Regions from separate parts of the Alteromonas sp. S015 genome, predicted to be linked through region 1. Evidence: predicted binding sites of a transcription regulator. Region 1 holds the regulator's gene; each other region holds the start of a gene.
What was found. The regulator LexA, encoded in region 1, represses DNA repair genes until DNA is damaged. The targets are predictions, from matches to a motif close to TACTGTATNNNNATACAGTA.

Region 1 (10,168 bases):
GCACTAGCGGCTTGTCTATTGGCCACTGCTCACCAGAAGCCGCTAGCGGCGGCGGCATTGGCCTAGTAGAAGACGGGGATAAAATTGAAATAGATATCCCCAGTAGAAGTATCAATATTGCTATTAGCGATGAAGAACTAGCAGAACGTCGCGCGAAAATGGAAGCCAGTGACAAGCCTTGGAAACCGAAAGATCGCGTACGTGAAGTTTCCACGTCACTTAAAACCTTTGCGGCGTTAGCAACCAGTGCCGACAAAGGTGCAGTACGTGATGTGACTAAGCTGGAAAATTTGTAATGACAGCTGAACATGTAAGCGATCACGAGTACTTAAAAAAGATCTTGCTTGCCCCGGTTTACGATGTTGCGGTGGCGAGTGAGTTGTCTTATATGTCGTTGCTTTCGGCAGAACTTGGTAATGAAATTTTTCTTAAACGGGAAGATCAGCAGCCGGTTAAAAGCTTCAAGTTGCGCGGTGCTTATAACCGCATTTGCTCGCTTAGCGACGAGCAATTACGAGCTGGCGTGATTGGCGCATCGGCGGGTAATCACGCGCAAGGCTTAGCGTACAGTGCAAAAATGAAGGGTATTCAGGCGACCATCGTTATGCCTGAAACCACGCCTGATATCAAAGTAGACGCAGTACGCCGCTTTGGCGGTGATAACGTGAATGTGGTATTGCATGGCACCAGCTTTGATCAGGCAAGTAACCACGCCAAAGCATTGTGTGAAGCCCATGGCTATACCTTCGTTCCTCCGTTTGACGACCCCGATGTGATTGCTGGGCAAGGTACGGTTGCAAGAGAGCTACTAGAGCAAAACCCACACCTTGATATTTTATTTATTGCTGTGGGCGGCGGTGGCCTGGCCGCGGGGATTGCGGTTTACCTAAAGCAGTTAAAGCCAAGCATAAAAATTGTTGCGGTAGAGTCGGAAGAGTCGGCCTGTTTCATTAAAGCAAAGGCGCAAGGCGCGCCTACTGAGCTTGAAAGCGTCGGCATTTTTGCTGATGGCGTTGCCGTTAAAGTGATGGGGCAGGAAACTTTCCGTCTGTGTAATCGTTTAATTGATGAAACCATGACCGTTACTAACGATGAAATTTGCGGGGCGATTAAAGATATCTTTGATGATACCCGTGTCATTGCTGAGCCAGCGGGCGCATTGTCGGTGGCGGCAATTCGCAAATACGCTAAGCAGCACGACCTCAAAGGTAAGAAGTTAGGCGGTATTCTGTGTGGCGCAAACATCAATTTTCACACCTTGCGGTACGTGTCTGAACGCTGTGAATTAGGCGAACAGAAAGAAGCGGTTTTTGCGGTTAAAATTCCTGAAACTAAAGGTGCATTTAAACAGTTTTGTGAGTGCGTTGGGGCAAAAGCGATCACCGAGTTTAATTATCGCTATGCCAGTGAGAGTGAAGCACATATTTTCGTGGGCGTTAAACTTAAAGGTGGTCAACAAGAGTTCGCTGCACTGCAAAGCGACCTTGAAAGCAAAGGGTATGACTGCGTTAACTTAACCGATAACGAGTTAGCGAAGCTTCACGTGCGCCATATGGTGGGGGGACGCCCGCCTACCATCTTAAACGAGCAAGTGTTTAGTTTCGAATTCCCAGAGCGCCCGGGTGCGCTATTGAACTTCTTAAATACGTTAGGTGAACAGTGGAACATTACGCTGTTTCACTATCGTAACCACGGCGCAGCAGAAGGTTTGGTATTGGCAGGGTTTGATATCGCACCAGAAAGTCGAGACGACTTTAATCAGCATGTTGCCGAGTTAGGTTATAAGGTTGAAGAAGTAACAGACAACCCAGCGTATCGCTTTTTCTTGTCGCAACCAGCGTAGCACGTTATGGGAAAAGCTAATCAAGCGTTGAAAACTATACAATTAAAAGCTTGCCATGGTTTATTGACCCGTTTTCGCTTTGTACTGCTTCACGTTAAGCTTAGGTTTACCGAGGAGCGTTACAAAGCGGCACTATTTAGCATGCATTGGCCTAGCGTTCATTAAGCGTTGTTGTAAGTACTTCAAAAGAAGCCAAGCGAGTAAATGGGCACGTAACAAAAAACCCATGCAGAATCATGGGTTTTTCAAATACTAGAGAAAATTCGCTGCCCGCGACAATACACCTAACTGGCAGTATTAAGAGCAACATTCTCCAAATGCTGAATCATCTCAGGCCATATCAGGGCCATTACGTCAGCGCGCAACGCTTCGCATTCTTCTGAGTATTTTAAGCTACCATCTTTTTCAGAATCTAACCAATGGTTGTCTTTCAATGCACTGATAAAGCTAGACAGTACGTTTTTGTCGTAAAATTCTGGGGAACTAAGCCCGTAAAGGGCCGATAAGCGCTCTGCGACTTGTTTGCTCTCTCGCTCTAATGCGCTGCGGCTTATCACTTTCTCTTTGTCTAAAATGGTCAGTACTACCGCATAACGCTGTAATGTTTCTTGCATACAGCGGCTTAACAGCCATGCAGAATGGAACTGCTTACAGTGCGCATCTGGTGGTAGAAGTTCACCGTCTTTTTGGCGTAATAGACCTTTGTCTAGCATCGCATTGATTAATGCATCAGTATGTGCCAGCGCTTCGTCTTGAGTTAGGTGTAAGAACAGCTCTTTTTGCAGCAAGGGATAAAGTGCTGCAATAAGCTGAAAAATATTGTTCTTGGTGGTGCCTTTTTTAGCGAAAATAGAGGCCATGATAAGACCAGGAATGGCAAACAAGTGCAAAATGTTGTTGCGATAATAGGTCAGGTAAACCGCTGATTTAGGCTGAGGACTGATCAAGCGGCCATAATCATCCTCTTTTACCTCAAAGCGACCGAGTTTCAGTGTATCGCGTAGCAAGTCTTCTGCCGACACGTCTGGAATGGTGGCATCATCACTAAATGGCACCGCCTTAAATAACTCCATGAAATCGCCCATGGCTTGATTAAGTTCGGTTTCGCTCATGGTCTGTCTTTTAGACGACAATAGGCACAACGAGGCCAAAGCCATACCGTTAAGCGCTGCCGCACGGTTAATACGCGTCATAACATTGTTAGCCAATTCATTAACGGCAGGCGTTAACCAAGCGGGTTTTTTCTCTGGCTCGGCGTCGCGACAATCTCGCCAATTTGGCACGTGACTTTCAAGGAATTGATTAAGTGCAATGGGTTCTCCAAAGTTTACGTAACCGTGACCATAATTCTTGAGTTTGCGAATAGCTGAAAACACTTGGAGGTTAGATTCTTTTTTCTTCTTAGAGCCCTTGAGTTCGTTCAAATAGCTCTTCACTTCCATTACGTTCTCATAGCCGATGTAAACAGGCACAATGCTAACGGGGCGATTAACGCCTTTAAGCATAGCCTGAATAGTCATAGCCAACATACCGGTTTTAGGCGGTATTAAACGGCCAGTACGGCTACGGCCACCTTCAGGGTAGTATTTTACCGAATAACCCTTGTTAAACAGCAGTTCCAAGTATTCCCTGAAAACAGCGGTGTATAGCTTATTACCCGCAAAACTTCGGCGCAGGAAGAACGCACCTCCACGGCGGAATACTTTGCCTACAGGCCAAAAGTTAAGATTGATACCCGCTGCAATATGCGGCGTCACCATACCTTCGTGATAAATCACGTAGGTCAATAACAAGTAGTCCATGTGACTGCGATGGCACGGTACATAAATGATTTCATGACCATTGGCAGCCAGCTCGCGTATGCGGTCGGCGTGGCCTACACTAATGCCGTTATAGATTTTGTTCCAAATACGCGTCAGCAGTCTGTCGCCAAAGCGGATAAGACCCTCACGATAATCTGCAGCGATTTCTGTGATATAACTCTGCGCCGTTTCCTTTGCTTTTTCATGAGAAACTTTTTTGCTCCTCGACTCTTCAGCTATGGCTCGACGCACTGCATCTGAGCCCAGAACGCTATTATTAAGTTCTTGACGCTCTAGCAATGTTGGGCCCGTCATACTCTGACGCTTACGCTGAAAGTGAGTACTTGCTACTCGTACAAGCTTATGCGCAATGCTTTGATCGCTACCATGCTGATTTGACATCGCGCGTGCTGATACCGCTTTAGAATAATTGATAAAGTTATCACGCCCTAAAAAAAGCACGATAAAAAGTTTACGCAGCCAACTTGGAGCGGCTTTATCAGCAATTAAATCGCTTAACCCTGGGTTACCACGCCCTGGAGCTCGGCCCCACGTCACGTAAACCGGAACCACCTGTAGATCGAGGTTTTCATGATCTCTATGCAAGTGAAAAAGGTCAGTGAAGACCTCTTCAATTCCCGTATCTTTGGCTGATGAGCGAAAAAGAGGCTGGGTTTTACGTAAAAACAGCGTCGAAGAGTATTCTCGCCCTGCCAGTGTGAGCGTATCTGTTGGACTTGGTAAACCTAGTGCCTCAGTCGACATTCTCAATGCAAGCTGATCTGTCACAGAGTTTGCGGGAAGTAAATAAACAATAGGTTTGTTTTTATCTATCCCTAATTCGGTTTCAACGTTAACTGGAATACTGTGTGCTTTGACCAGTAACTTAACAGGATAATGAAATACCGACAGAAGGGCTTTTCGCATCCACGACATGAATTATGTAATCCTATGAATAAAAAACGGGGGAAGTGTAACACAATCGCATCACAATCTCGCGACAAGCCAATATCGTCGCTTTTCATGCTGTACTGACTCCATGCTGAGCTGGAAGTTCAAGAATATCAGTGTCTCTTCTTCAGGTTAGTGTTGGTTAGACGAGAGCTTGTCTAAACGATTGGTAATGCGACATTAGCATTATTCATATTGCGATAAGCGAAGTCAGTTACTACTTTTATAAAAGTTAACAGTTGTGGGCAAGTAGCAGTGGATGATAAAAATCGCCTAAAGATAATTGACGAGTTTATACTCAACAATGAGGTACCATTAGATCTCAACGACCTTATGGTCTTGTTAGCAGGCGCATACAAAATGCCTATTGCCCTAATTGGCATTGTGGGGGAATTTGATGAAGTATTTAAAGCGCGATTTGGAACATCACTTAATAAAGTAAGCAGAGAGCATGGGTTCTGTGGTCATGTTGTGCAAGAGCGTAAACAATTCGTCATTAACAATGCCCGTGAAGACGCCAGATTTCTAAATAATCCACTGGTGACAGGTGAACCACACATCTGCTTTTATGCAGGAACACCAATTGAAATTAATGGTCAGGTTATCGGTGCTGTATGTTTAATCGATACTGTCCCCCGAGAAATCGATGAACAATTTCTAGAAGTCCTGAATAGAATTGGCGCGCTTGTCAGCCAACACATTTCTCTCTCAAAGGAGCATGAAGTACTAAAGCGTGAGCATGGCTTAATTGAAAAATCTCCTATTGTGCTGGCGACATGGCGAAATACAACGTCGCTAAAATTGGTTCATATCTCTAAAAACAGCGAGCGTGTTCTGGGTATAGCAGCGCATGATTTACTTAGCGGCACTGTAGAATTTAGCGACGTATTAACAGAAGACGCTGAGAGCGATTTTACATTTGCCATGCAGGCGCACATGGAAGGCGTAGAAACCCATACCTGTAGGCTTCAAATAGCAACGCCCACGCGGACCATTTGGGTAAGTATGATCTCTACTGCCAGTTTCCGAGAAGACGGTATGCTCTACTCGGTTCAAGCGTTTTTATTTGACACTAGCGACCAGAAATATGTGGAGGACAAACTTAATAAAACAAACCAGCGCATGCGGCTCTTATTGGAGGCCTCTGAATTGGGTACGTGGGATTGGAACTTGGCCGCTGATGTAAACCAAGTCAATAAACGTTGGTGTGACATCGTCGGTCTTGAATATGAGTACTATGACACCAGCTCTCGCTTTTTCAGACAGTTAATTCACCCTGCGGACTATGTAAAAGTAGAAAAGCAATTAAATGAGCACATTACTGGTAAGAGCAAAGTTTTTAATACGACTTTTCGCATGAAACATACTAACGGCTCATGGGTGTGGGTTGAAAGTTATGGAAAAACCGTCGAATCTGACAGTATGGGTAAGGCTATTCGACTTGCCGGCATTCATCGCGACATTACGCAAAGAATGGAAAGCGAACTTCATGAGAGAAAGAAAACCCAGCTTCTACAGTTTATTAACAAAACCCGCGCTTCCTACCTCCAAAATAATGATCTAACCATGGCCTGCCAAACCGTATTGTCCGAGCTTATTGATATTTCAGATAGTCAGTTTGCGTTTGTAGGGCAAATGAAAGCTGAAGGTAATGCATCGAGGCTGTTTATTCACGCGATTTCGGAAATAGTGTGGGACACCAGCAGCTTCACGCAATATAACGAGTACAAAAAGCGAAACTTGTATTTCGATAGCTTTGATAACCTTTTCGGTACCACAATTTTAACCGGTGAAGTTACGATAAGTAATACTTCAGGGAGTCATCCAAACTCAAAAGGAGTGCCGAAAGGCCATCCTCGCATTAGTCGATTTTTAGGGCTGCCGATTAAGGTCAAAGATAGAGTGGTGGGCATGATTGGTTTAGCCAATAAATTTGAGCCCTACACCATTGAGGATGCAAAGTTTTTACAGCCTCTATTAGATGCACTAGCGGGGCTTTTCTATGCAGTAGAACTAGAGGATGCACGCGCAATAGCTGAAGAGAAGTTGCGAAAGCTGGCCATGACTGATTCGCTGACGGGGCTGTTTAATCGGCGAGCATTTGTTGATAAATGTCATCAGCTTTCTACACAAAGTAATAGAGTAAGCGTAGCAGTAATCGATATAGACCACTTTAAGGAAGTTAATGACACTTATGGACATGATGCAGGAGACCAAGCATTAATTTCAGTAGCCCACCTCATAGAAGAATATTATGTGGAGCCAGATATTGTTTCTCGTCTTGGGGGCGAAGAGTTTGCGATAGTGGCAATTTCCGACAACAAAAAAGACGAAGAAAGACGCTTTAACAAACTTCGAGAGGCTGTTGAAAAAACAGAAGTAAAATACAAAACAGACACGATATCCGTAACGATAAGCATCGGAGCAGTCTTTGCTGAGGACAGTTTGAACGTTGACTTTAGTGGATTGCTTTCCAAGGCCGATAAACTGCTATATACGGCGAAAAAGAATGGTCGAAATCAAGTTATTCTAGAGTGACGAGCGCTTAAGGTTGCTATCCCAGCACCAAGTTTTGCCGCTGATTCATATGCTTCTTTTGTGTGCTCTGGGAACTGTAGCGACGCACCACGGTGCCCAATTGAAAAATCTGTTCTATAAAAAGGGCCTTCACTACATTGTTGTAGTGCACTTTTCAGCTCTCCATCATCTATGTCTTCTGCGAGAAAAGAGGGGCGCGCGCCTATCTGTAAATTCGCGGCCTGTCCTGCGGGTACCTGAACAATTACAGGCACTTCAACTGTTTCAACTACGGTTACTGTGTTTTCGACAACCACCTGCTTCTCTACCTCGACCACTTCTACCGAGTCGTCATCACACGCTGGTAACAATAGAGCGCCGACAAATATTGGGAATATTTTTTTAGTTAATATCATAAATTTTGCATTGTAATTAATGAATTAAGGTTTACCTGTAGGGTAATTAACATCAGCCCAAAATTACGCTAAGCGTTGTGCATGTCGGTTTCGTGATAATGGTGTTACGAATTTGCTACATTCCTAATCAAAAATAAAGCGTGTCAAAACCACCCAACGCTTCTCTCTCAAGGTTTACTACTTGTTATTTGTTTTTAGGTGTATATACTTACAGGAACTGTATGAACAGACAGGTCTTTTATGCGCCCACTCACAGCTCGACAAACTGAAGTTTTAGAACTTATCAAAACAACCATGCAAGAAACGGGAATGCCGCCTACTCGCGCAGAAATTGCGCGTCAGCTTGGTTTTCGCTCTGCCAATGCTGCAGAAGAACATTTGAAAGCATTGGCGCGTAAAGGCGTAATTGAAATTTTGCCGGGTACCTCACGGGGTATTAAACTGAATATCCCCCTTGATAACGACATTCCAGAAGAAGAAGGTCTGCCGTTAATTGGACGTGTAGCAGCGGGTGAGCCAATTTTGGCACAGGAGCACGTAGAGTCGCACTATAAGGTTGACCCTGCTCTGTTCCAACCTCAAGCTGACTTCTTGCTGCGTGTTAACGGCATGAGTATGAAAGATATTGGTATTTTAGATGGTGATCTTCTTGCTGTGCATCGGACCACAGATGTGCACAATGGCCAAGTCGTTGTGGCGCGCGTGGACGAAGACGTTACGGTAAAGCGTTTAGAGAAACGCGGTCGCGAAGTATTACTTCATGCCGAAAACGAAGAATTTGCACCTATAAGGGTTGACCTTGCCAACGAGCCTTTTGCTATTGAAGGTATAGCAGTCGGTGTTATAAGAAACGCAGACTGGATGTAAGGTTTTAGCTACTTCAACGAAAAGCGGCACACTAGCCGCTTTTTTTATGCCTTTTGTTCCTATATTTCTGTCGGTTTTATTAAGTTAGGGTCGCTTATTGAGTTTTCTAACCTTGAAACACAGAATAAACACTACGTGACATATCAAGGTTATTCTGGCTGTGAATGAACGACTGTATACGCATTTATTATTTTAAGGTTTGTTTGAAAATAATTATTGCTAGCGTGTTAGTCGTTGATTTTACATTCAAATGAGTGCGCGTAATTCCTAGCGTGTTGTTCAAAATGTGCGTTTGATTTTACCCATTCCCAACATGTGTCTCACTCCACATCTATTCAAAACGTAACGTATGGCTGCCATATGAAATGATTAAAAATTGAACGCTTCGTTAAATTTTTAACAGAAAAGACTAGACGGCACGGCATTATTGCGCAATTCTTATACAAAGATTAACAAAATAATAACAATGACCCTAAATTTGTTTTACAAGTTGAAGTGGTGGGTCAATCGTTCGCAAACCATTTGGTAGGACATCGCGCAAACTTATCAGCGTTTTGGCCTAGCCATTACGGAGGTGCTGAGTGAAACAATTAACGACCGTCTTCGCAAAATGGTGTTTGAGTATACCATTTTTGCTAATTTCTCCTTTGCTTTTCGCGCAAGAAGCCAGTGAAGAAGCTTCTTCACTTAACTTAAGACGCGGTGCTACTGACATCAGTGGGCAGGTTTACGATCTTCATATGCTGATGTTCTTTATATGCGTTGGCATCGCCGTTGTAGTATTTGGGGTTATGTTCGCCTCAATGTATTTGCACAGAAAGTCTCGCGGCGCGAAGCCAGCCAATTTTCACGAGAACGTGAAAGTAGAAATTGCTTGGACCGTTATTCCTTTTCTTATCCTTATCTTTATGGCTGTGCCAGCAGCGAACACCCTTATCGCGATGGAAGATACGTCTGAGCCTGACATGACTGTGTTAGTCACGGGCTCTCAGTGGAAATGGCACTATAAGTATATGGATAGCGACGTAGAGTTTTATTCTTTGCTCGCCACTCAACGCGAGCAAATTGAGAACAAATTCCAAAAAACAGACAACTACTTACTGGAAGTTGACCGCCCATTAGTCATTCCTACAGGTAAAAAAGTACGTTTTCTTATTACCTCTGACGACGTTATCCACTCTTGGTGGGTTCCTGACTTTGCCGTGAAAAAAGATGCGAACCCCGGTTTTATTAACGAGTCTTGGGCCAAGGTGAATGAACCTGGTATTTATCGCGGGCAGTGCGCAGAGCTTTGTGGCAAAGACCATGGCTATATGCCAGTTGTGGTGATTGCCAAAGAGCCCGCTGAGTTTGACAAGTGGATGGGCGAACAAGAAGAAATTGTTCGTAAAGCAAAAGAAGAAGAGCAGCGTCTGCTTTCTATGAATATGTCTATGGATGAACTCATGAAAGTTGGCGAGCGTGTTTACAACACAACGTGTGCAGCGTGCCATATGCCTAATGGCGAAGGTCTACCTGGCGTATTCCCAGCCCTAAAAGGTAGCAAAATGGCATTGGAAGACCAGCAAGGCCACATTGATATTGTACTTCACGGTAAGGCGGGTACGGCAATGCAGGCGTTTAGCAAAATGCTTAGTCTTAAAGAAATTGCTGCGGTTGTCACTTACGAGCGCAACGCCTGGGGCAACAACACTGGCGATATGGTTCAAGCGAAAGATGTCAACGCAGTGGCAAACGGAAATTAGGAGCAGACAATGAGCAAAGCAACTGAA
Region 2 (10,168 bases), 280 kb from region 1:
TTTGCTGCGCGCCATCTACGGTTACATTCAGGTAGGCGTCTTCTAGTCCGCGAATAAATATCTTTTGTGCCACGCCTACTGAACCGCCAACGCTGACCGACGGAGACTCTCTAAAAACGTCAGCTAGATCGTTTGCCTGAAACTGCTCAATATCCTCGGCAGTAATGCTCAAGTTAGTTGCTGCGCCTACCACAGCAACTCGTTCTATCGACTTGGTTTCTTCATTCTGGTTTTCTAGGGATTGTGCAAATACTACCGGACTCGATAGCGTGCATACTGCACTGGCTAAAACTAAGTTTTTCAAGGATGTCTCCATTTGATAATCAACAATTACAAATAAGAAACATTCTCATTAACTTTAGTCTAAATGGATAGCACTTTTACATTTGTTACAATTCTCTCAGTTCTTCGCCGTCAAAGACTCACGCTCATTGTTGTAACGTACTTTCTGGCCTGCACGCAGGCGTTCAGCTCCTCTCACCACAACCGAGCGCTTCGGGTTCACATCGCCAAACACTTCAATTCTATCGCCCATGCCCACTCCGGTTGTCACCTTAACCTGCTCCGCTTCATCATTTTCATTGAGCTGATAGATAAAGGTGCCCGACTTTCTTAGTACCAATGCATCGCGGGGTATGGTGACACCATCATGAGTATCACTACTAGGCAAGGCCACACGCACTGCACTGCCTATAGGAAAGTCACCGGGGTTGATGGCAATTCGTAGCTCCATCATGCGCGATGTACTATTGCCTACCGGTACAATGGCTCGAATAGATTCTTCTACTTGATTAACGTTATTGTGAACGCTTACGCTCATGCCGTTAGCAATATAGGGTAATACGTTAAGGGGTGCGCGCACTTGAACCTCAACGCTATCGGGGTTTACCACGCGGAGCAGGATTTGCCCTACTCCAGTGTATTCGCCCGGCGACTGCAGCCTTTCAACCACCAAAGCCGTAAAGGGAGCACGAATACTGCTTTGTGCTATCTGATATTCGGTGAATTCTAAATCCAATTTGGCTTGCGCTAACTCCTGCTTAGCATTCTCTAAGTCTGCTTCCACTTCCTCTAACTCACCTCTGGACGTGTTTTGACTGGCCTGAAGGTTTTTGTACCTCGCGAGACGTTTGGTAAACAGTTCAACCTGCGACTGCCATCTGGCAATATTTGAGGCATTTTGATTGCGGGTGATACTTAGGCGAGTATCGTCGACTTTAACTAAAGGCTCCCCCGCTTTTACCACATCACCTACCTCTGCCATCCAAGTGATGCGACCGTCTACCTCAGAAGCGAGGTTTGCATCGATAACGCTTAGTACCGTTCCTGGAACCCAGGTTAGTTGTGAAATCGCTTGCTCTCTGGCTTCATCTATTTGAACCAGCACAGGCGGTGGTTGATTGTTATCCTGTGCTTGTGCGCTCAACGATACACTGCTTGCAAATAAGGTAAACAAACTAAGGGCGAGAATAGAAGTCATTGCTTTCATGGTTGTCTTTTCCTTACACATGATCGTTGTATTTGTTTTGTTTTACGGTGGATGAAGTAGTCGGCGAAGCGCCAGTGCTCTCTAAGCGCTCGGCCAAAGGTTTGAGTATATTTAAGGATGACGTTGAAGCCGTCATACGCAGTAAGGTAGGCAGTAATAGCAATGTGAATACGGTACTCACCGTCATTCCTCCCACAATAACAGCCGCAAGACCTCGGTAAATAACGCTGCCTGCACCAGGTAGTAACAGCAGCGGCAACATGCCAAAGATTGAGGTCAGCGTGCTCATAAAGATAGGTCGTAAACGTAGTTTGATGGCTTGTTCTACCGCGTCATCACGAGTCAGCCCGTCTTGCTCGCCTAGGCGAGTCTGGTGCACAAGTAAAATGGCATTGTTTACTACAAGCCCTAGCAAAATAATGAAGCCAATCATGGTTAACAGGTCCATGGGCTGGAAGGTAAAGATGTTCATGATACGAATAGCGATAACCCCGCCCACCGTGGCTAGCGGAATGGAAAGCACTACAAGCACGCTATCTTTTAATGACTTAAACAACCCTGCCATTAACAGCAGAAGTAACACCATGGCAAAAAGAAAATTGTCAGCCATCGAGGCAATAGCCCCTTTTAAGCTATCCGCGCTGCCACCATAATTGATAGCGCCATCGGTAGGCATCATGGCCATAATGGCGGGCTCAACCTCAGAGGTAATCACTTTCATGGCCTCTTCTAAACTCATGCCTTCTGGCGGATTTACGTTTAGCGTAAGGGTCCTTCGACCATCAATGCGCTGAATACGACTTGGTCCTACAGCTCTTTCAATACCTACCAGTTCGCCTAATTGCACCACCTCGCCTGATGGCGTCATGACTGGCGTGCTGTTTAAGTCTTCGGGTGTAAACCAAGGTGCTGAGCGGAAGATAATATTCATGCGTTTGGTGCCATCGAAGTACTCCCCCACATACATACCATCACCCATGGCGCGCACTAAGTTCCCCATACTGCCCCGATTTAACCCGACTTCCATCATCCGGCTGTCATTCGGGTAAAAGCGAAGCTCTGGTTCGGCTTGCTCTAGAGGAGGATTCGAACGCGCATTAGCGTTAGGGAAAACTTCTCTCAACTTGTCTAAACCAGCTTGCGCAGCAATGCCGAGCATGGCCTGATCGGTACCTTGAAGGTGAATGTCGATTGACCGACCGTTTCCAAAGCCACCGAACAAATTGCCTTGTTGTGAAAAGGTTTGTGTATCCGGCAAATCCTTTAAAATTTCATCGCGAACAATGGCTTCTAACTCTTTGACCTTAGACTGATCCTTAGCGCGCACACCCAAATTTCCACCATTTGGCCACGTGATAATGTAGTAGTTTTTGAGCGCTGGCTGCTTTTCTCCGTCCATATAAGGCTGCAGTCGCTCTTTGATAATTGGCATTACTTCTTCGCTAATAAAGTTTTCACTGGCACCCGCAGGCAAACTTAAGAAGGCGTCAACGGCATCGCGTTTTACTGGCGGCAAATAATCCATGGAAGGCATAAGCAAAACACTACCTGTAATAGGCACGCCCATGAGTGTTATGACTAATACAAGGCGGCGAAGCGGCGTACTTGATAGCGACATAATAGCGCGGGTTATCTTAGCCCATACCCGCTGTAAGCTATCAGCTGGCATGTTGCCATTAAGGTATTTAGCGGCAACGACGGGCAATACCGTTACCGCAACCACTAGCGACATGCACACTGCAATGGCGATGGTAAGCGCGAGATCAGCAAACAATTGCCCTTCAACATCTTCCAAAAACATGACGGGAATAAAAATGGCAACAGTGGTAGCTGTTGACGCCATGAGAGCACCAAAAACTTCTTTCGTTCCCCGATGGGCACAATCCTCCATGTGCGTTTGTGAATTTGGGTTATTATTTTCGGCTTCGGTTTCGACTTCGGCGCTCTTGCGCGTTCTTACAATATTTTCCAGCACGACGATAGCGGCATCTAGAACCATACCTACCGCAAAGGCGAGTCCTGCTAATGAAATGATATTGAGCGAGCGACCGGTAATCTGAAGCACCACAAAAGTGCTAAGTAAAGAGATTGGAATGGCCAATGCCACAATGAGCGTAGCCCGCAGCTGGCGCATAAAGAGCCAAAGCACGGCAATGGCAAGCAGCACGCCTATAAATAAATTGCTGGTAACTAGCTGCACCGCTCTATAGATAAACACTGAGGCATCAAAGCTTTGCGCCATCACTAACTGTTCAGGGGCCAAGTCCTGTTCGTTTATTTGGGCAACTTTTGCTTTTACGGCTTCTAAGGTAGCTAAAACATTGGCGTTGTTTTGTCTGTCTACGCGAATAGATATAGCCGGATTGCCGTTTTGCACACTGTAGTTTGCACCGTCAGCGCGGGTGATTTTAATTTCGGCAATGTCATTTAGAGTGATAGGGCTGCCATCTCGCCATTCAAGGATCATTTCACCCATTTGCGTAGGCTCGTAGCGACCTTCAAAACGCAGGGTATAGCGTCTTCTGCCCACATCGACAAAGCCGCCTGAAATATCATTCGCACGCCCCAACTCGTTGGCAACTGCCGTTAGGTCAATGCCTAACTGCGCCGCTTTAAACGGGTCAAAAACAATTTGAAACTCCTCAACGCCGCCAACCCCGCTTTCCATACGCGCCCTTGCAACGCCCGGGATAGATTCAAGCTGAGGTTTAATGACATCGGTAAAAAAGGTTACATAGGTATTAATTTCGTTTGGATTGCCCGGAAGGCGCTGAAGAAAAAAGTAGGTCAAAGCGGGGGCGTCTCCCCCACTTCCAGCAAGCATTATGTTAGGAGACAAGGCATCGCGAGGTAGTGGCGGTACGCGATTCATGCGGCTAATCACTTCAATGAGCGTTTTCTGCATGTCCGTATCTAAACCAAACTCTAGATTAATCCACGCGTTGCCTTGGTTTGCCCATGCATTCATCGACTCAAGGCCAGGGATCCCCTGCAGCACTTCCTCTTGAGGTTCAATGATCTCCGACTCAATCTCTTGAGGCGACGCAGCGCGCCACGAGGTCTGGATGTTAATATTCGGTCGTTCAATGTCAGGAAACAGCTGTACAGGTAAATTAAATAGGCTATATAAACCTAGAAATACCAGTAGCGTTATTCCTATACCTACCCCAGTCGCGTTTTTTATTGCTTGCTTAGTGATGTCCATAATATGGCACTTATGCTTTTTATTGTTTGGTTTACTATAGGTCGCGGGAATGACAGAAAAAGTTTAAAGCCATGACGTTAAGAATTTCAGCGACTATTAACATTTTGTTTAAATACCGTTTAAAAAACGTTATTTATCGCAGATGAGTGGACCTTCAAATTACGCTATTTGTCGGCACTGGACATATTTGGTTACACCATCGTTAATCAGGTGTCGCGACGTGGAGTGAAGGTAGAGACATTTTAAACTCGCCCTACGGGAAGGTCTGGCAAGCTTCATTCTGGGAATTTGAAAAGGAACGGCCATTCCTGCATTCCCACGCTTTGCTAGGAAACTTGCCAGCGCCTTCTGAGTGGGCAATTATCTATGCGGACTGGTATTGACCTTAAATATCGGACATAAATTTAGAGCAAAAAAAAGCCGCTCTAGGAGCGGCTTTTTTCAAATACGTCAGCGATTACGCTTCAGCAATGATGATCACTTTGATTGAAGTGATAACGTCAGAGTGAAGTTGTAAGTCGATGTCATACTCACCAGTCTCACGAAGAGTACCAGTAGGTAATTTAACTTCTGCTTTTTGTACTTCAACGCCAGCTGCAGTGATTGCATCAGCGATGTCACGAGTACCAACAGAACCAAATAGTTTACCTTCGTCGCCAGCAGGCGCTGCGATTGTAACCTCAGCAAGCTCAGCAACTTTTTCAGCGCGTGCGTTAGCAGCAGCTAGTTGCTCAGCAATTTTCGCTTCAAGTTCAGCACGACGTGCTTCGAACTTTTCAACGTTGTCTTTAGTTGCAGGAACCGCTTTACCCTGTGGGAAAAGGAAGTTACGAGCGTAACCAGACTTAACAGTCACTTGGTCGCCCAGGCCGCCAAGGTTGGCGATTTTATCTAGTAGGATGATATTCATCTTAGCTAACCCTTATATTCGCCAAATTACTTGTGTGAATCAGTGTACGGAAGCAACGCAAGGAAACGTGCGCGCTTGATCGCAGAAGACAGCTGACGCTGATATTTTGCGCTTGTACCAGTAATACGGCTAGGGACAATTTTACCGCTCTCAGTGATGTAGTTCTTAAGAGTAGCGATATCTTTGTAATCAATCTCAGTCACACCTTCTGCAGTGAAACGGCAGAACTTACGACGTCTGAAAAAACGAGCCATGGGTGATCTCCTTAAGCGTTGTCTTCAGTGGTTTCAGTTTTCTTTTCCGCGCGATCTTGGCGAGGAGCAGAATCGTCACGACGCTCACGACGAGGCTCTTCTTTCATCATTGGAGAAGGCTCAGTCACAGCAGTCTTAGTGCGCATAACCATGTTACGTAGGATCACGTCGTTGAAACGGAAAGCATTTTCCAATTCATCAACAGCTTCTGCAGACGCTTCAGCATTGATTAGTACGTAGTGGGCTTTGTGCAGCTTTTCAATTGGGTAAGCCAGTTGACGACGGCCCCAATCTTCTAAACGATGAATCTGACCACCGTCTTGCTTTAGGATTGTGGTATAACGCTCGATCATACCAGGTACTTGTTCACTCTGATCAGGGTGAACCATAAATACGATTTCGTAATGACGCATTATAGCTCCTTACGGTTGTAGCCTCGACAGTACAGCCGACTGTATGGAGACAAGGAACGAATTGGGATGGCTGTAAGGGCGCGCATTATACGCACACAAATATCATCGCACAAGCATTAATCAACTTTGGCAAGTATTTTGCGCTTATCTTTATTGAAAGAACTCGTATTAAAAGAGCTTTGTATTAAAAGCGTTTCGCGGCTATCGCGAAGCGCTTTCATACGGAATGGATGAAACGCGAGTCAAAGGAAAGCAGAGGGTGAATTCTGTGCCGTTAAAATCAGAAGATACGCTCAGGGAACCTTGGTGTGCCTTTGCAATTTCTGATGCGATAAATAACCCCAAGCCTAACCCATCGTTTTTTACACCGCTTTGTTCACGCCAGAAAGGCTGAAAAAGGCGCGCCTTAGACTCGTCAGATATCGGCGTACCGCTATTTCGCACACTTAGAATGAAATCGTTTCGGTTGGTAATTACTTTCACATATATCGGGTACGCTTGGTCGCCGTGAACCAGTGCGTTTTTCAGTAAATTAGATAGAAGCTGACACACCCGTTTTTCGTCACAGACCAATTGCTCGGTGATATCGATATGCGTTCTGATTGTGCATTTAGAGTAAGCAGTAGCTAATTCTTCAGCCGTATAATTCAACTGTTGCGCTAAACTAGTAGCCTCTGCCATTTTCACAGGTAAACCTTCACCAATTCGGCTATGAGTAAAGTCCATAGCATCTTCAATTAAACGCGTCATCCTCTGCACACTATTTTTCATTCTCGATACAGCTTTAAATACGGGTACTTGAACGGTACTCACTATTTCACTGTCTTTTATTATTTCGTCAAGAAAGTTGATACCAATTTGAATGGAAGATAATGGAGTTCGAATATCGTGCCCTAAAATAGCGATATACTGCTCTTGAAGACGGGCAATATTTCTTGCATCGGTTAGCTGAGCCTGTGAACGCTCCATTTGGTCTTTTAATAAGATTTGACTAGATATAAGCTTAGCAAATGCGCTAATTTGCCCGTGAACAAGCTCGCTACGTAACTCCCTAGGTTCTGGGTCTAGACCGCAAAGCGTTCCAAAAAACTCACTGTTTGCATCATAAATAGGGTAAGAAAAATAACTCTCAAAGCCATACATAATAGGAATCGGATTATCACAATATTCACTATCAGCAGATGCGTGATTAATGACTATCTGTTTTTTGCTTGCTCTTACGGTTCTACAAAAAGTGGTTTCAATTTCCAAATGATCGCCAGGCGTTAGACCAAATTCTGCATTATCTAATACTGCACACATTGTCCATGCTTCTTCGGTGACTCTAGCAACACAGATGAAACGCAAATCTAAGCTACTGGCCAAAATTTGCATTATATGAGGAACGGCTTCGATTGCGTCTATAGCTTGAATATCTTGTTGAACAGCTTCACTCACTACCATAACTTTAGATTTCCTTTTTTCGAGAGCGTGAATATGAACGCTACTTTTCTTCGGTTCCAGGTATGTGGGACGCTGAAATGAATAACTAATTTACAGCTTCCATTGAATTTGAATTCAAGTGCACAGTAAGCTACCAACCCATACTAAAGTATAAATCGCAGCAGTGTTATCAATAATAACAAGAATATTGCCTTTTAACTGTTTATTTATACAGTATTTTACTGTACAGTTTTTGTGTCTTTAATAAACAGGGGACCTACCATGGCCATTACCACACAGTATGTTGTTACGCACAAAGGGGTAGAAAAATTGGTAACTACCGACAAAAAAGAAGCGGATCAGTACGATAAGATGCTTGATGCAGCAGATAACCTTGCTGACTATATTCACGCGAAAGGCATAAAGCTAGACGATAGCGTGGTGGAAGAACTCACAATTATGCTGGCGAAAAACAAAGAAAAAATTGGCAAAATCTTTAAAGGCGCTACAGCAGAAAGCGTATTAGAAGATGAAAGCGCAGAAGTAGTAAAGCTACAGGCCAACGGCTGATAATGTAGGCGCGCTTCTCCTTTGCGTCGTTATGATGAGCAATTAATAAGAGCAATTGCCGCTTTAGGCTGATGAGATCTGATAACATAGCTATACGCAATAATGTTATTTGATAACATTACCTCAATGCGGCATTGTGTTTTCTCTGGTTTTTAACTGGGTGAACAGATGTGCTGCTTTTGCTAATGTGAACATAAGACGTAAATACAGGTCGGGCTTAGCGTGAATACCATCAATAAAAACAATAGCACTCATTCCCAGCGTAAGGCATTGATAGAAGAGTGCAACCCAGCAATTGAAGTAAGTAATTTACAGTTTTCGTACACTAAAGAAAGCCCGCCCGTTATCGATATAAAAGCGTGGCAAGTCTCGCAAGGTGAACACGTTTTTCTTTCAGGACCTTCAGGTAGCGGAAAGAGCACATTACTCAATTTGCTGTGCGGAACGTTAACGCCAACTCAGGGCGACATCGCCTTATTAGCGCAGCCTTTCTCCGCATTATCGAACCGACAGCGAGACAAGTTTAGAGCACGCAATATCGGCGTTGTTTTTCAACAGTTTAATCTTATTCCCTACCTTTCAGTGGCACAGAACATTAATGCGGCGGTGTATTTTGCGAATACAAACGTTGGCAAGACAGCAGCAGACGCAAAGCTCCGTGATTTACTGGACAAGCTACAGCTGCCTTCTCACGTGCTTCATGCGAAAGCTGACGCATTAAGTATTGGTCAGCAGCAGCGCGTTGCCATTGCCAGAGCACTAATTAACGACCCTCAATTATTGATTGTGGATGAACCTACCTCCGCCCTAGATACCGATGCCAGAGATAGTTTTATGTCGCTGCTAAAAGACGTTGCAGGCGAAAGCACCATGATTTTTGTGAGTCACGACAAAGCCATGGAGAGTTATTTTGACCGCCACTGCAGCATCAAAGAATTAAGCCTAAGTACAAACCACATAAAAACGCTAGGCGATAATGTCCCAAAAGCACAGGAGCGTGCGTAATGCTAAGTACCATTGCTATTGAAAGCTTAAAGCGCAGGAAAGCCACGGCAATCCTCACGCTGTTAAGCATTACCATCAGCATTAGTTTACTTTTATGCGTGGACATTATTCGCAGCCAAGTTAAGACCAGTTTTACGCGCACCGTTTCCGGTGTTGACCTTATTGTTGGCGCACCAAGTGGACAGCTTAATTTACTCCTGTCGTCAGTGTTTAATATAGGCACTCCCACCAAAGGTATTGAATATAAAAGTATTGCGGCGCTTCAATCAAACAAGCAGGTTTCGTGGCTTATCCCGCTATCTTTGGGTGATACCCACAGAGGTTTTAGAGTAGTAGGTACTACCAATAGCTTTTTCGACCACTTTAAATACGGTGACATGCAGTCACTACAGCTATCTGATGGAGCGACATTTACACAACCGCTATCTACAGTAGTTGGTGCTGATATAGCCGAATCATTGGGATATGAAGTAGGTGATAAGATTATTATTTCCCATGGTTTGGGTAGCGTATCGTTCAATAACCATGACGATCATCCTTTTACAATTTCCGGAATTTTAGATAAAACTGGCACCCCGGTGGATAAGGCTGTGTATGTCACCTTGCAGGGGCTTGAAGAGGCCCACACAGGGCCTAAGCATTCGCCCACCTCAATGTTAGGCCGTAAATCTGCTGACAAAGCGAACGAGCATGACCATGACGAGCATACCGAAGAACATGCAGCTTACAATAGCGAAGCGTTTACGCCTGAGTCAGTATCCGTGGTGATGCTGGGGCTTAAACATCGGGTAACTGCATTGCAGCTGCAGTATCAAATTAATCAAAGTAAAAAAGAGCCGCTAATGGCTATTCTACCGGGCATGGCACTCGCAGAGCTTTGGCAAATTATGGGAAATGTAG
Region 3 (10,168 bases), on a different contig from region 1:
TAATATCATTGTTTGGATGAATTTCCGTCAAACTCACATTCGGTAGTAATGTTCCTATTCAGAAGCAACTCAAAGGTTATTTCACTAAGGAAAGCGAGTGGATAAAAATACGCCAAATAAACGACAAGCGAGCGACAGCGAAACGCTTGACCATCAACGAATGATTAAACATGTAATTGGTCTTTTTCGTGATACTATGCCGTTTAACCAGTTGTTGGGCCTGGAATTTGTCACTGAGGGAAAGGGGCTGGACACACAAGTTTCCCTACATCTTGATTGGCAACCAGCGCTTACCGGCAACCCAATGCAAAAAATCCTACACGGCGGTGTAACAGCGACTATGCTAGACACCATCGGCGGTTTAGTTTCAATCATAGAAACCATCAAGCAAACCGCACACGAGGACCTTGAGGATCTTCAGGTTAGATTGCCCACCATGGGTACGGTCGATATGCGTGTTGACTACCTTAGGCCAGGAAGGGGGGAGCGCTTTATTGCGACAGCGATGATAATACGCAAGGGTAGTAAGTTGGTGGTTTGCAGAATGGAATTGCACAACGAAAAAGGCGATCATATAGCCTTTGGCACAGGTACATATATGCTGGGATAGCAGTCTTTTAATGGGTTTCCATTATCCTGTAATGCCAGTGGCTATGTTGTGTAAAGGAAGTGAGCGGTATTTACGGGAGGTGTAGCATGGCTGAGCCATTACCAGATTTAATTGAAGAGATTGTTACCGAAAGTATGGGTGATGATCCGGCGACCTTGTTAGCCACCCTAGCAGGGCAAGACGAGGTGTACATCGCATCACTGTTAGAGTCGCTGCCCGTAGAAAAACGCTTGGCAGTGTGGGAAGGCATTCCTCGCGACCGTAAGCTCGACGTATTGGTTGAGATGCGTAGCGACCCCCGTGAAATTCTTATCGACAATACGCCGCACGACGAATGGACGTCTATTTTTGCTGATATAGATGCAGAGGATTTACTAGAGCTACTTGATTCATTGCCAAAACGCCTAGTCGATATGGCTTATGAGTCCCTTGATTCTAAAGAGCGAAAGTACTTCAGAGAAGCCACACAGTTTCCCGATAACCAAATAGGACACTGGGTGAACCACGATCAGTTAGTGCTGCCATCGAATGCGAAAGTACGCGAAGGATTGCGCTTGCTAAGACGTGACATTCCTCAGCACTGTGACAGCATTTTTTTGGTGAATCGTTCAGGTCAATTTTCTGCGCTGGTTAAAATTAGCCACCTTTTCAATGCGCAAGATCACGTGTCGCTATTCGATTTGTCGGAAGAAAGTGTGACGACCATTCAAGGGGCTGACGACACAATGAATGCGTCGCTTCTTGTTCAGCGCTCAGGACTCGCCTCGTTGCCGGTGGTTGATGAAAATAATAAGCTTCTCGGGCGATTAGATGTGACCTCGGCAAGTGAGTTGGTTAATGAGTTTTACGAACGCCAAGTAATGGCTTCGGCCGGTATGGACGAGGACGAAGACTTATTCTCGCCAGTGGCGAAAAGTGCGAAAAATCGTGCACTCTGGCTGGGAATTAACCTTCTCACGGCATTCTTAGCCTCGTGGTTCATTGGGTTATTTGAAGGCACGCTACAACAAGTTGTTGCGCTAGCGGTACTTATGCCAGTGGTGGCGAGCATGGGAGGTATCGCAGGAAGTCAAACACTAACCCTAATTGTGCGCGGTCTGGCGCTAGGGCAGGTTACACCCGCTAACTTACGGGCGCTGATGGTGAAAGAGCTTAAAGTAGGCGGTGTTAACGGCGTTATTTGGGCTTTGGTGATAGGCGTGGTTGCCTATTTTTGGTTTACCGACGCTATGCTAGGTTTGGTTATTTGTTTAGCCATATTGTTCAACATTGTAGCCGCCGCCCTAGCGGGTGTGTTCGTACCTGTAATTTTGGATAAGTTAAAAATAGATCCTGCGTTGTCGGGCTCGGTAATTCTAACAACCGTTACTGACATTGTAGGCTTTGTGGCGTTCTTAGGTTTGGGCACACTGTTTCTTCTATAAGCTTGTTCCTGTTTAACGCTGTAAGGTGACAAATGCGGCCAAGGCCCCACGGTATGAGCACATTCAGTGGGGCTGTGTCATTTTTCGTAAATCATGACGCGTGTTACACGCCTTTTGCCGCATTGGAAAGCGCTGAGGGTTGTGTATCCACCTAACCTGATAAACAATACGCGCCTTCATCCCCCGAATTTCGTTGGAGTCAGTCTTGTCTAAGCAAGCCAGTGCCGCTCAAGTTGGCGTTATTTGTGCTATTGCCGCATACAGTATGTGGGGTATTGCACCTGTTTATTTCAAACAGTTGATGGTATTGCCTGCGGCTGAAATTTTAATGCACAGGGTAATTTGGTCAGTAGTGCTTTTGGTGGGGCTTATTGCCGCGCTAAAGCAATGGCCAAAAGTAGGCGCCGCCCTTCGCAATAAACGGGTTATGCAGATTTTATTCGTCGCCGGTCTGTTACTCGGAGCGAACTGGCTCTTGTTTATATGGGCAATTAATAACGACCATATTCTTGATGCAAGTCTTGGCTATTACATTAACCCTCTTATTAACGTGTTTTTAGGGCGACTTTTCTTAGGTGAACGGTTACGCAATTTACAGCGCGTGGCAGTAGGGCTTGCGGTTATTGGTGTAGCTATTCTTGTTTTATCATATGGCCATGTGCCGTGGATTGCTCTGGTGCTGGCGGGAAGTTTTAGCGTATACGGGTTGTTGCGTAAGCAAGTGGCGGTAGATTCGCTGCCTGGCCTTTTCATCGAGACCTTAATGCTTTCACCGTTAGCTATTTTTTACTGGATATTCTTCGGGTCTGAATACAGCAATTTATTTAATAACGACGCCACGCTAAATACCCTTATTTTAGCGGCTGGTATTGTGACTACAGCGCCACTACTTTGTTTTACCGCTGCAGCAAGGCGCATTATGTATTCCACACTAGGCTTCTTTCAATACATTGGGCCGACGCTCATGTTCGTGCTGGCGGTTTACCTTTATGGCGAACCCCTTGAAGAGTCGCGTTTGGTTACCTTCGGTTTTGTATGGTGTGCACTTATCCTGTTTAGTGCCGACTCGCTAGTCAATTACCGGAGTCAGCGTAAAGCGCGAAAGCTAGCGGAAGAGTAGAGACTTATTCTCGAAGCCCTGAGTGACATCGAGCCAAACGCAAAACGGTAGCGTTAAGCGCCCTTTTTCGAGAGCACCGCGCTTTTTGTAATATTGGGTAATATAAATGCTTTGTGAAGAAGTACTGGCTTAAGCGGCGGTGGGTTAAGTGAAACAATTAAAGCAGTGAGCCTTGCGCTTGTTGAGGTGTATCAGGTGGCTCGCTTTTGACCTGATTGCGACCGCTATTTTTTGCGGCGTAAAGCTGCTTGTCAGCTAAGCTCAATAGCTTATCCACGCGCTGGGTATAGGCGCCGCTTACCCCAATACTGCAGGTCACTTTAATGTCTGTTTTAGGCAGTCGAATAACTTCAGCTTCCACCACCTTTCTGAAATCTTCTAAACGTTCACATGCTTTGTCTAGGGGCGTTGAAGGCATGTAAATACAAAATTCTTCGCCGCCGAATCGGGAAATAATTTCATCTGGAAAATAAAACTCAATAAGCGCTGCTAAGGCTTTTAGTACAATGTCACCGGCGTCATGACCATGGGTATCGTTTATCGACTTGAAAAAATCGAGGTCAATGAGGGCGAGAGCGTGATCTTCAGATAAGCTTTGATGTTGAACCGTGACCATGTAGAAGAAATGGCGTCTATTTGGCAAACCCGTTAGATAATCAGTGTTGGCTACACGGCGAATTTCTTCAACGCTCTCAATATATTCTACGTTTTGCATCACGCGACATAAGAACTCTTCATGACAGTAGGGCACGCGTAAAAAGTCATTTGCACCACTTTTAATGAAATGTGCAGACATTAACATACCTTTGCCTCCGGCTATGCCCATGATGGCAAGTTGCTCTTTTGAGAAGGCTTTTCTTAAGCTGGCTACAAAATGTGTACCTGTCATATCCGGTAAGGTGTTGTCGGTAATAACAAGGCGTACATTTTTATGCTCAGACAAGCATTGCATTGCGTCTGTAGCCGTTAAGCATTCAAACGCAATAAAGTTATGACGCTGAAGTAATGAAACCGTTCTTGAACGCAACACTCGGTTAGTACTTACTACAACAACCCCAGTAGACTTGTTCTTTTCCAAGCGACTAATAAGGCGATTTAGGTAGTCGTAATTTTGTGAATTTTCTTTGGGGATGTAATCGACAACGTCTCGTTCAAGAACTTTATCGCGAATAGCGCTATCTAAACTTTCGGTTGTTGCTATGGTGGGAATGAAAGACTCAACCGTAAAGTCGATAGCTTCGCCTTTTGGTGCATCGGGAAGCGAGTATGCAACAATGGCGCACAGAAAAGTTTCCGGCATGTTCTGCGCAAACCTTGCTTTTCCTTCGGTAAGCGACGTTGCACCGACGGGGGTAAGGCCCGCTCGGCGTACTAATTTCGCTATAAGTTCAAGGTTGCCTTCACCATTTTCGATGATCAGCACGTGTTGCTGCATACATTTCAACTTAGGTTTAGGCTACCTTGCCTATTGATTATGTTACGCTTTCTCCAGCTTTGCGTAAGCTAGTACCAGCCATTTGCTGCCAAATTCGTCGAAGTTTACTTGAACTCGACCGTGCTCACCACTCCCTTCGTAGTTAAGTACGATCCCTTCACCAAATTTACGGTGTACAACGCGCTCACCTAAACTAAAACCTGTTTCTTCAAAACTGGCGTGCGACGTCGCTTGACTAAAGCGGTTGTGTACCGGACGCGAAATTGTGGATTTTAGTCTCACTTCCTCCACGCAGTCTGCTGGCATTTCGCGAATAAATCGAGACGCAGTATGATACTTATCTTGTCCATATAATCGACGACTTTCTGCATAAGTGATATACAACTTTTGCATAGCTCTCGTCATTCCAACATAGCAAAGTCTGCGTTCTTCTTCCATCCGACCTGGTTCGTCATTGGTCATTTGGCTTGGGAACATACCTTCTTCCACGCCAGCTAAAAAGACCAATGGAAACTCGAGGCCTTTAGCGGTGTGAATGGTCATCATCTGCACTGCGTCCTGGTCTTTATCTGCCTGAGTCTCCCCCGCTTCTAATGATGCATGGGCTAGGAAGGCTGCTAAAGGTGACATCTCTTCAGCTTCTTCAGGTACGATAAAGGTTTTACACGCGGTCACCAGTTCTTCTAAGTTCTCTAGTCGCGCTTGCGCTTTTTCTCCACGCTCTGCTTGGTACATCGCGTATAGGCCAGACTGACGAATAGCTTTGTCGGCTTGTTGGTCAAGGGGCTCATCAAGTGTGGCTTGCTCCAGCTCTGTAATGAGCAACACAAAGCTTTGCATGGCGTTTAACGCTCGGCCCTTAAAGCCTCCCTCGTTAATTAGCAACTGGCACGCCTGCCACATTGAACAGTTGTGCATTCGCGCGGTATCGCGCACTTGCGAAAGGGTTTTTTCGCCAATGCCACGACTTGGGGTGTTTACCACGCGCTCAAAAGCAGCGTCATCATGCGGATGGCTTACCATGCGCATATATCCAAGAGCATCTTTAATTTCTTGGCGTTCAAAGAATCGTAGACCACCGTATATGCGATAGGCTAACCCTTCGTGTAATAACGCTTCTTCCAGTACTCGTGACTGGGCGTTGTTTCTATAAAGAATTGCGGTATCGCTAAGGGCGTTGCCTTGATTAAGCCAGTCTTTGATTTTCGACACGATAAAGCGCGCTTCATCAAGTTCGTTAAAACCCGCATAAACAGAAATAAGCTCACCTTGCGCATCGTCCGTCCAAAGCTCTTTCCCTAAACGGCCCGTATTGTTGTCGATAACCGTGTTTGCCGCTTTGAGAATGTTTCCCGTAGAGCGGTAATTTTGTTCAAGACGAATAGTAGTAGGCTCGTTGAAGTCTTTCAGGAAGTGCTGAATATTATCTACGTTCGCGCCACGCCAACCGTAAATAGACTGGTCGTCATCACCAACGATCATAATGTTGTTACCGCCGCCACTGCATAGCATACGAAGCCATGCATACTGGATATTGTTGGTATCTTGGAATTCGTCTACCAACACTGCACGGAAACGACGTTGATAATGTGCTAATACTTCTGGATTTTTAGCCCATAATTCATGGGCGCGTAGCAACAACTCAGCAAAGTCCACCAAGCCTGAGCGGTCGCAAGCGTCTTGATAAGCAGCATAGACCTCGCGCATGGTTTTTTGGATATGATCGCCATGGGTTTCAATATGCTGAGGGCGCAAGCCTTCGTCTTTATTACCGTTTATATACCACTGTATTTGACGCGGCGCCCAATGCTTTTCATCCAAGTTCATGGCTTTGAGAATGCGGCGAATGAGTCGATACTGGTCGTCCGAATCAATTATCTGGAAATTCTCAGGCAAATTGGCTTCTGCGTGATGGGCGCGTAACAGACGGTGTGCAAGCCCGTGGAAAGTACCAATCCACATGTTGTGAAGGCTGCGTCCCATCAATGACTCTATACGGCCACGCATCTCTTTGGCCGCTTTATTGGTAAAGGTCACAGCCAAAATGGAAAAAGGGGCGATGTTTTCGACTTCCATCAACCACGCGATGCGATGTACCAATACTCGGGTTTTACCACTGCCCGCGCCAGCCAATACAAGGGCGTTAGACAGTGGGGCTGCTACTGCTTCACGCTGTTTGTCGTTTAGCTCGTCTAGCAGTCGAGATACATCCATAGTGTGGTACCTGTTAGTTGATAGTGTTATACATTCAGCAGCGCGTTATTATGCCACCCGACTGTTAATTTATACAGTCCTGTTTTCCCGTTGCATGCAAAACCCCGTACTTTTTAACCTGCGCTTAGATTGGGGCGGTAAGTATTTCTTGCTGAAATAAACGCGTGTTTTCTTCGGTCTAGTAGTAGCGGCGAAAGCACTTATGGCGACAGAAGGAAGATTCAGTGTTATACGCATGTAAAATACGGTTATTAGCTATAACGAATTAATTCGATAAATTGATCGAATTATTCGCTTGGTCGGTATCACATCTGTATTGCGTCACGTCAAACTCAGGTACACTTTCTACCGGATTTTTTGGTTAGCATTGCAGTGCTTGCCAGTAACGGGTTGGTCCGCTTACTCAATTTTCTAACAGTACACAGCATTTTTATATTACAGGACATGCTCATGACCGCACTTTCTACGCCCATCGATTTTTGGTCGACGCTAAAACAAGAAGCGCAAGTTGTTGCTGAAAACGAGCCTTTATTGTCCAGCTATGTTCATGCCAGTGTTCTTGCACACCACAACTTTGAATCCTCGTTAAGTTTTATTCTGTCAAATAAAATGGCAGATGACGTTATGCCTGCGCTCGCTATACGCGAAGTGTTTGATGAAGCTTACTTACTTGAGCCAGGTATTAGTGAAGCGGCTATCGCAGATATCCTAGCGATAAAAGCGCGGGATGCGGCTGTCAATGATTACCTTACTTCTTTGCTACACTTTAAAGGCTTTCATGCTGTACAAGTGCACAGAATGGCACATTATCTTTGGGTTCATGGTCGTCATCAGCTTGCTTTATTCTTACAAAGTCGTAACTCGGCAAGTTTTGGTGTAGATATTCATCCAGCCGCGCGCATAGGCAAAGGCGTAATGTTTGACCACGCAACCGGCATTGTGGTGGGTGAAACCGCAGTGGTTGAAGACAACGTGTCTATTTTACAGAGTGTTACGTTAGGGGGGACCGGTAATGAGTCGGGCGACCGTCACCCTAAAATTCGCCAAGGCGTGTTAATTGGTGCTGGCGCCAAGATCCTTGGAAATATTGAGATAGGCGAAGGCTCAAAAGTAGGTGCAGGTAGCGTTGTCCTCAATAGCGTACCGGCTCACGTTACTGTAGTGGGTGTGCCAGCTAAGGTCGTTGGGAGACCGGTTTGCCAAAGCCCATGTGAATCGATGCGCCAAAACGTACTAGAAGATAACTCCCACATGTAAAATTGGGGTCAGAGTACATTTCTGCTTCAAGCTTTGTAGCAATATCGGTTAAATGTACTCTGACCCCATTATTTAAGGGTTATTGTGTTACCGCCTTTCTGTTTAGACGCGTAGAGCGCGCGGTCGGCGCGTTGGATAAGCGTCTCAAGTGTATCGCTATCCTGCATGAGGGTTACACCAAAGCTAGATGATAAAGACACTCCAGAGATGGTGACCGCGTTTATACCTTCACGCACCTTTTCCACTAGATGCAGCACGTTGTGCTCGCTGATATTGGGTAAAAGCAGTACAAACTCATCGCCACCGAAACGGGCAAAAACATCGGCTTTACGCAAAACACCCTTAGTAACTTGGCTTAATTGCCGCAAAGCGTTGTCACCGTCAACATGCCCTAACTCATCGTTTATACGTTTGAATTTGTCTAAATCGAAGATAACGAAATAAAGGGTGCTGCCAGATTCACGACTTTGTGCCATCTCTAGGGCGCTGCGCTGAGCGAGATATTCTCGTGTATAGGCTCGGGTAAGGGTATCTATAAAAACGCGGTCTTTTAACAATGCGTTGTCTGCTTGTAGCTGAGGAATGGCTATGCCAAATAAAGCATTGGCAGCGATGACGTTAAGTGCAAACTGATACACTTTAGCGTACTCCATTAATGCAAAAAGATGCACCAGCAACACAATGCATACGCTACTTATAGCAAGGCTAATAACATTGCGTTTCGTACTTTCAGTGCACGCTATCCACATATGGGTAATAGCAAGAAAGAAGATGGCAAATGCGCTATCACGAGACTGGGTAAGTTTTGCCAGCATCATAACGAAAACAATAAGAGCTAAATTAATCGTCACCTTTTTAAAGTAGCCACGTAAATTGGATGTAGAGTAGTTAGAAAACGCCAGAAGATTTATTTTAGAAGTGGCACAGACCTTCACTAAAAAGCCCGCAAAAAGGGGGGCAAGTACCACGACTCCCGCCATATCTCCTATCCAAAACGGTAGCATAGCCTGTTTTATATCCGCCGCAGGCATTTGATTGGTTAAAACAAGAGAACCAATCACGAGCTGCGTTGCGACTAGTGATGTGAGGCAGCCTATGATCAAGAACGACACAATAAATTGAGGCGTAGTAACGTCGGGCTTTCTTAAGAGATGGCCTAGTGCGCTTGCCCCTGCGTAGTATGGCAGCAGATGAGCAATACTAAATAATAGCCCACCCCAAATGAGTTCACTAATAGTGAGCGGTAAAGAGTAATGGTGGCCATTCCATACTGTAATCAATACAGCGGCGACAATTATGGGAAATACTGCACGCCAGCCAAGTACCAAGCAGCACGCCAACGTGTAGCCAGAAGCCGGAAACCAAACACTGGCGTGTTCGGTATATTCCACAATGCGTCCAATTTGCCACACTGCAAGCCACGAAAGGATGATAAAGACATCACATTGTAGTCCCGATAGTGGTTGAAATGGCAAAAATGAGCGACTAATCTCGGCACGTTCGTTCGCGTTTGAGATTGACTTATCTACCGTGGACGCCTGTTGCGACCTTGACTTTGAGGCAGTTGGTTTTTCCATAAGGACACAAAGACTACGACATCAGTTTTTAGTGTATAACGAGTGAGCACTGAAATCCATATACCTTACGGCTGTGCCCTATAGGCCTTAACAATCTACCTTGCCTAGATAGCCACAAGCGTCATTTATATCATCAGAAAAGGCTGAGGACCTTATACAAAATGGGTGAGCTCTTCCAACATATTAAGTTGCACATGGGGCAGTACCGATACGGGTTCCAGAGCCAATTCCATTGGGCGGTTACATGCAAACCACGCCGATTGATAGCCCGCGTTGACTGCACCTAATACATCTTTGATGATGTTATCACCAACATGCAGAATGTGCGCAGGTTCCACCTTCAAAAGCGATACGGCCTCATTGAACATGTTGACGGCAGGCTTCATGGGGCGTTCCACACTGGCGTGCAAAATAGTCATGAAGTAGCGGTCTAACCCCACTTTTTGCGCGTTTACATTGCCGTTTGTAATACCAACGAGCGGTAAATGTTGGCTTAGTTTATCGAGGGTGTGGTGAACATTCCTTGCTAAG

Region 2: the regulator LexA is predicted to act here: its motif matches at 7,911-7,930, upstream of V7R42_RS08285 (YebG family protein).
Region 3: the regulator LexA is predicted to act here: its motif matches at 6,863-6,882, upstream of uvrD (DNA helicase II).

What each region holds. Positions count from the first base shown of each region.
Region 1 covers NZ_JAZETO010000003.1:135,545-145,712, forward strand. The annotation lists gene ilvD (dihydroxy-acid dehydratase) at 1-296, shown strand, start outside; gene ilvA (threonine ammonia-lyase, biosynthetic) at 296-1,843, shown strand; gene plsB (glycerol-3-phosphate 1-O-acyltransferase PlsB) at 2,128-4,581, opposite strand; gene V7R42_RS07055 (sensor domain-containing diguanylate cyclase) at 4,852-7,134, shown strand; gene V7R42_RS07060 (hypothetical protein) at 7,116-7,529, opposite strand; gene lexA (transcriptional repressor LexA) at 7,770-8,396, shown strand; gene coxB (cytochrome c oxidase subunit II) at 8,978-10,141, shown strand; gene ctaD (cytochrome c oxidase subunit I) at 10,151-10,168, shown strand, end outside.
Region 2 covers NZ_JAZETO010000003.1:420,323-430,490, reverse strand. The annotation lists gene V7R42_RS08320 (TonB-dependent receptor) at 1-304, opposite strand, end outside; gene V7R42_RS08315 (efflux RND transporter periplasmic adaptor subunit) at 401-1,489, opposite strand; gene V7R42_RS08310 (efflux RND transporter permease subunit) at 1,503-4,694, opposite strand; gene rplI (50S ribosomal protein L9) at 5,152-5,604, opposite strand; gene rpsR (30S ribosomal protein S18) at 5,631-5,858, opposite strand; gene rpsF (30S ribosomal protein S6) at 5,870-6,271, opposite strand; gene V7R42_RS08290 (GAF domain-containing sensor histidine kinase) at 6,473-7,714, opposite strand; gene V7R42_RS08285 (YebG family protein) at 7,976-8,263, shown strand; gene V7R42_RS08280 (ABC transporter ATP-binding protein) at 8,486-9,268, shown strand; gene V7R42_RS08275 (ABC transporter permease) at 9,268-10,168, shown strand, end outside.
Region 3 covers NZ_JAZETO010000007.1:146,269-156,436, forward strand. The annotation lists gene V7R42_RS14300 (thioesterase family protein) at 98-610, shown strand; gene V7R42_RS14305 (magnesium transporter) at 697-2,034, shown strand; gene rarD (EamA family transporter RarD) at 2,240-3,154, shown strand; gene V7R42_RS14315 (GGDEF domain-containing response regulator) at 3,312-4,589, opposite strand; gene uvrD (DNA helicase II) at 4,632-6,803, opposite strand; gene cysE (serine O-acetyltransferase) at 7,254-8,060, shown strand; gene V7R42_RS14330 (sensor domain-containing diguanylate cyclase) at 8,129-9,637, opposite strand; gene V7R42_RS14335 (HAD-IA family hydrolase) at 9,790-10,168, opposite strand, start outside.